2 regions of the Streptomyces sp. NPDC087215 genome follow, and region 2 is predicted to be linked to the other one. Evidence: predicted binding sites of a transcription regulator. Region 2 holds the regulator's gene; the other holds the start of a gene.
The links. The regulator HspR, encoded in region 2, represses chaperone genes until heat shock. The targets are predictions, from matches to a motif close to TTGAGNNNNNNNNNCTCAA.
Positions count from the first base shown of each region.

Region 1: the regulator HspR is predicted to act here: its motif matches at 1,125-1,143, upstream of lon (endopeptidase La).

Region 1 covers NZ_JBIUZD010000005.1:289,411-292,615, reverse strand. The annotation lists gene ACIO92_RS16650 (hypothetical protein) at 71-805, opposite strand; gene lon (endopeptidase La) at 1,166-3,205, shown strand, end outside.
Region 2 covers NZ_JBIUZD010000003.1:484,101-487,305, reverse strand. The annotation lists gene ACIO92_RS11705 (helix-turn-helix transcriptional regulator) at 1-785, shown strand, start outside; gene ACIO92_RS11700 (hypothetical protein) at 902-1,369, shown strand; gene ACIO92_RS11695 (heat shock protein transcriptional repressor HspR) at 1,502-1,945, opposite strand; gene dnaJ (molecular chaperone DnaJ) at 1,950-3,128, opposite strand.

The DNA of each region.
Region 1 (3,205 bases), on a different contig from region 2:
GAGCGGGAGCGGCCGAGCCGGGCGCGGGAGCCGGAGCGGCCGAGCCCGGCGCGGACCGCTGGGTTCTTCCCTATCCGGCGCTGACCCGGTCGGCGACGGAGAAGTCGGTTTCGCAGTCCGGGCAGGTCGCGTTCCCGAAGACGTAGGTCAGCACGTGGGCGACTTCGTGTCGGCCGTCGGTGAGTGCGATGCGGTGGAGACGCGCGCCGATGCCTTCGAGGTCCGCGGGGACCGTCGCGCGGAGCGGGCGGGTTTCGATGATGCCGTCCGACAGGGCGTAGTCCTCGCTGGTGCAGAAGAACCCGAGTTCACCCAGGACGACGAACAGGTCGGTCTCGCAGCCGGGGCAGGAGATCTCGTATTCCTCGTTCCCGAGTCCCCGGGCCAGGGTCTCGCTCCATCCCGCGACGCCCTCGAAGCCGAGCATGGATTCCAGCAGGTCGATGTACTCGGTGCGGTCGGTCGCGGTCCTGAGGTGCCGGTTCACCGATGCCAGCAGGGTGGCGATCTCCGCCGAGTGCTGTGTGCGGACATCGCCCGCTCCGCGCGGTTGCCCGGCGCCCGCCATGATGGCCCCCGCCAGGCCCAGGGCGTTCACGGCTTGTCCTCGGTCCTCGTTCTCGGCCATGTCGGCCAGCCAGGGCAGTGCCGCGAAGCTGGCCGAGTAGACGCTGCCTTGATGGCAGAGCGCGGACCACAGGTCGTTCCAGAGCCCTGAATCGGGCTCGGGCGCGATGCGCGCCAGCAGGGCGGGTATGTCTTCGGCGCATCCGTAGGCGTGCCTGAGTCGCTGCCAATCCGTCATGCCGGGATCCCGTCACGCTCGTGGCCGCCAGGAACGATCAGGCGGCTGCCCGTCGGCCCTCGCCCCCGATCGTCACCGGCCACCCCGGCCGACCGGCTGTCCGGTCCGTGTTCGGCGCGGAGCCGCAGCGCCGACCTGCCGGCCTGCTGACCTCGGACCCGCGCCCAAAGGCCGCTCCGCAGAACGAACGAGCCGGACGAGCCGGACGAGCCGGACGAAGAGGGAAACCGCAGAACGAGGAGATCCGCGTCGAAGGGCGGGGCGGAAGTGATCGCTCAGAGCGAACGGGCGGGCGGGAACATTCCCCGGCTCACATGCATTGAGTGCACATAGCTCAACTTGACTGCCGAAGGGGAGATCATGGCTTCTGAGTCCAAGCCGTCTGTGGCACTCACTCTGCCGGTGCTGCCGCTCGACGACGAGGTCGTGCTGCCCGGAATGGTGGTACCGCTCGACCTGTCCGACGCCGATGTGCGCGCCGCCGTCGAGGCCGCCCAGGCCGCCGCGCGGCCGGGTGCGGGCAAGCCCAGGGTGCTGCTCGTGCCCCGCGTCGACGGGACCTACGCGGGGACCGGTGTCCTCGGCACCGTCGAGCAGGTCGGACGGCTGTCCGACGGCGACCCCGGCGCCCTGATCCGGGCCATCGGCCGCGTCCGCATCGGCGCGGGCACCACCGGCCCCGGCGCCGCGCTCTGGGTCGAGGGCGCCACCGTCGAGGAGACCCTGCCCGAACCGCTCCCCGGCCAGGTCACCGACCTGATCAAGGAGTACAAGGCGCTGGCCACCAGCTGGCTCAAGAAGCGCGGTGCCTGGCAGGTGGTGGACCGCGTCCAGCAGATCGAGGGCGTCGGCGCCCTCGCCGACAACTCCGGGTACTCGCCCTTCCTCAGCGTCGAACAGAAGGTCGCCCTCCTGGAGACCGCCGACCCGGTCGCCCGGCTGAAGCTCGCCACGGCCCAGCTCCGCGAGCACCTCGCCGAGCAGGACGTCGCCGAGACCATCGCCAAGGACGTCCAGGAGGGTGTGGACAAGCAGCAGCGGGAGTTCCTGCTCCGCCGCCAGCTCGAAGCCGTACGCAAGGAACTCCGGGACCTCAACGGCGAGGCCGAGGGCGACGAGTCCGACGACTACCGGGCCCGGGTGGAGGCCGCCGACCTGCCCGAGAAGGTCCGGGAGGCCGCCCTCAAGGAGGTCGAGAAGCTGGAGCGGTCCAGCGACCAGTCCCCCGAGGGCTCCTGGATCCGCACCTGGCTGGACACCGTCCTCGAACTGCCGTGGAACGAGCGGACCGAGGACCGGTACGACATCCGGGGCGCCCGTGCCGTCCTGGACGCCGAGCACGCGGGTCTGGACGACGTGAAGGAGCGCATCACCGAGTACCTGGCCGTCCGCAAGCGCCGCGCCGAGCGGGGTCTCGGCGTCGTCGGCGGGCGGCGCGGCGGGGCCGTCCTCGCCCTCGTCGGCCCGCCCGGCGTCGGCAAGACCTCCCTCGGCGAGTCCGTCGCCCACGCGATGGGCCGCGAGTTCGTCCGCGTCGCCCTCGGCGGCGTGCGGGACGAGGCCGAGATCCGGGGCCACCGGCGCACCTACGTCGGCGCGCTGCCCGGCCGCATCGTCCGGGCGATCAAGGAGGCCGGGTCCATGAACCCGGTGGTCCTGCTCGACGAGATCGACAAGGTCGGCTCCGACTTCCGGGGCGACCCGGCGGCGGCCCTCCTCGAAGTCCTCGACCCGGCGCAGAACCACACGTTCCGTGACCACTACCTGGAGGTCGAGCTGGACCTCTCCGACGTCGTCTTCCTGGCGACCGCCAACGTCCTCGACGCCATCCCCGAGGCCCTCCTCGACCGGATGGAACTGGTCAGGCTCGACGGCTACACGGAGGACGAGAAGGTCGTCATCGCCCGTGACCACCTGCTGCCCCGGCAGCTGGAGCGCGCGGGTCTGGCGCCCGGCGAGGTCGTCCTGGAGGAGGCGAGCCTGCGGAGGCTGGCGGGCGAGTACACCCGTGAGGCCGGGGTCCGCACCCTGGAGCGGGCGATCTCCCGGCTGCTCCGCAAGATCGCGGCCCAGCACGAACTGGGCGACCGCGAGCTGCCGTTCACGGTCGGCCCGGACGATCTGAGGGACCTCATCGGGCGACCGCACCACGTGCCCGAGTCGGCGCAGGACCCGGCGGAGCGCAGGACCGCCGTGCCGGGCGTGGCCACCGGGCTCGCGGTGACCGGCGCGGGCGGCGACGTCCTCTTCGTCGAGGCGTCCCTCGCCGATCCGGAGACCGGCGGCGCCGGGCTGACCCTCACGGGCCAGCTGGGCGACGTGATGAAGGAGTCGGCGCGGATCGCGCTCTCCTTCCTCCGCTCGCACGGCGCGGAGCTGGAGCTGCCCGTCACCGGTCTG
Region 2 (3,205 bases):
CGATCGCCCTCAACCAACTGGTCCACCCCATCGAACGGGAGATACAGGTCCGGCGGCAGCACGCGATCGCCCTGGCCGACGCTTTCGAGCCGTTCATGGCCATCCACACCCAGGACCCCTCCGGCACCCAGGCCATCACCGTCCTCGAAGGCCTCAGCGTCATCAACGCCACGCTGGACCGCGTCATGGACGAGTGCACCACCGAACTCCTCACCATCCAGCCCGGCAGCGGCCGCCGCCCCGAGACCCTCGAAGCCGCCCTCCGCAGACTCGCCCCCCTCCTCGACCGGGGTGTCCGGATGCGGACCCTCTACCAGCACACGGCCCGTCACCATCCCGCCACCCTCGCCTACGTCGAGCGGGTCGCCCCCTACGGGCTCGAACTGCGCACCCTGGAAGAGATCGTCGACCGGCTGATCATCGTCGACCGCAAGGTCGCCTTCGTGCCCGCGCGCAGCGACCGCCAGGTCGCCCTCGAACTGCGCCACGAGGGACTCGTCCAGTACCTCGTCGGCGTCTTCGACCAGTTCTGGCTGCACGGCGTCCCCTGGGAGGAAGTGATCCCCTACAGCCCCTCCGTGGACGGCATCGGCGGGGTCCAGCGCTCCATCGCCAAACTCCTCGTCGAGGGCCACGTCGACGAGGCCATCGCCCGCCGCCTCGGCATGAACGTGCGCACCTGCCGCGCCCACATCGCCAAACTCGCCGCCACCCTCGGCAGCGGCAGCCGGGCCCAACTCGGCTACCTCATCGCCCAGTCGGGCATCCTCGACCAGGACACCTGACGGCCCGGAGGCCGGACCGGCCCGGACCGGACCGGCCTCCGGGCCGCGCACCCCGCCGCTCCGGCCCCCGCCCGGCCCCCGCCCCCGCCCAGCCCCGAACGGGAACACCGCACACCGTGTACGCACAGATCGACCTCGACGGACCCGCCGGAACCCTGAGGGTCTCCGGGTACGAGCTCCCCACCGTGGAGCTCGTACGGGCCCCCGGGACCCGCCCCGACGCCCACACCCCCATCGGCACCCGCAGGGCCGCGCTGCTCGCGCTCACGGTCGACGGGGAACCGGCCCGCCTGAGGCCCGCGCGCGGGCGGCTCCTGCGGTACTCCTACCGGGTGGACGTGCGCACCGACGGCGTCCACTACCGGCTGGTGCCCTGCGGGTCCGACACCAGCCGGCTGCTCCGGGACGGACGGCGCCTGGGCACCCTGATCCGTTCGGGCGGCGGCCTGATCATCGAGCGCTGGGAGAGCGCCCCCACGCCCCGCGACCGCGCCCTCGGCACCGCGCTGGCCGTCGCGTTCGGGACCGGGGCGGCCCCGTGGTGGGAGACGGTCGGCGGCATCGCGGTCGAACTCATCTTTTAGTCAGGGGCGCCCTCAGGGACAGGGGGTTCCCCCTCAGGGGCGGGGCCCGTCCCCGCAGCCGCCCGAACGGCCCCGGAAACGGCGTGAGGCCCCTTCCCCCGGAGGGGAAGGGGCCTCACACGACCCGTTTCGTCACTCGCCCCGCTTGGGACGCCAGACCACCAGCGCGCTCGTCTGCTGCACGTCCTGGTAGGGCACCAGGTCGCGCCGGTACGAGGCGTGCACCTGGGCCTCCCGCTGCCGCATCGCCGCCGCGGCCCCGTCGACGGCCGCCGACAGCTCCGCGATCCGGCTCTGCAACGCGGCGACCTGGTGCTCCAGTTCGATGATCCGCTTGATCCCGGCCAGGTTGATGCCCTCGTCCTGCGACAGCTGCTGCACCTGACGGAGCAGCTCGATGTCACGGGCCGAGTAGCGCCTGCCCCGGCCGGCCGTACGGTCCGGGGACACCAGACCGAGCCGGTCGTACTGCCGCAGGGTCTGCGGATGCAGACCCGAGAGCTGGGCCGCCACCGAGATGACGTACACCGGCGACTCGTCGGTCAGTTCGTACGGATTGCGTCGGCGTCCGTCCACCGGGTCACGCTCCCTTCGCGGCCTGGAACAGCTCCGCCCGGGGGTCCTCCGCGGCGGTCGCCTCGCGGTAGGTCTCCAGGGCCTCACGTGCCTTGTCGTCCAGTTCCTTCGGCACCGCGACCTCGACCGTCACGAGGAGGTCGCCCCGGGTGCCGTCCTTGCGGACCGCGCCCTTGCCACGGGCGCGCATGGTCCGGCCGTTCGGGGTGCCCGCGGGCAGCTTGAGGGTGACCGGGGGACCGCCGAGCGTCGGCACCTTGACCTCGCCGCCGAGCGCCGCCTCCGTGAAGGAGACCGGCACGGTCACGGTGAGGTTGTCGTCCTTGCGGCCGAAGACCGGGTGGGCGTCGACGTGCACGACGACGTACAGGTCACCGTTCTGCCCGCCGCGCTCGCCCGGCGCTCCCTTGCCGCGCAACCGGATCTTCTGGTTGTCGCTCACGCCCGCCGGGATGCGGACCTGCATGGTCCGCGAGGACTTGGCGCGCCCGCTGCCCTTGCAGACATCGCACGGGTTCTCCGCGATCAGGCCGCGGCCCTTGCAGTCCACGCACGGGTCGGTCAGCGAGAAACCGCCGCCGCTGCCGCGCGAGACCTGCCCGGTGCCGACGCAGGTCGGGCAGACCCGGGGGGTGCCGTTCTTGTCGCCGGTGCCGGAGCACGCGGTGCACGGCTGCTGGCTGGACATCCGCAGCGGCACGGTGGCGCCCTCGATGGCCTCGGTGAAGCTGAGCGTCACCTCGGACTCGATGTCCTGGCCCCGCCGGGGCTGGGTGCGGGGACCCGCGCCGCCGCCCCGGTTGAACAGCCCGCCGAAGACGTCCCCGATCCCGCCACCGCCGCCGCCGAAGCCGCCGGCCCCGCCCTGGGTGCCCCCGAAGAGGTCGCCCAGGTCGAAGTTGAACGAGCCGCCGCCCCCGGGACCGCCGGTCCGCAGGCCGCCGTTCCCGAAGAGGGCGCGGGCCTCGTCGTACTCCTTGCGCTTCTTGGGGTCGCCGATGACGTCGTTCGCCTCGGAGATCTCCTTGAAGCGCCCCTCGGCCTTGGTGTCGCCCTTGTTGGCGTCCGGGTGGTTCTCGCGGGCGAGCTTCCGGTACGCCTTCTTGATCTCGGCCTCGGTGGCGTCCTTGGGGACGCCGAGGACCTTGTAGTAGTCCTTCTCGACGAAGTCCTTCGTGCTCATCGACGTCCCTCCTTCCGGACTGCTCCGGTGTTCGTCCCTGCTCCGGTGGTCACCGGGGTCCCGGTGACCACCTCTGT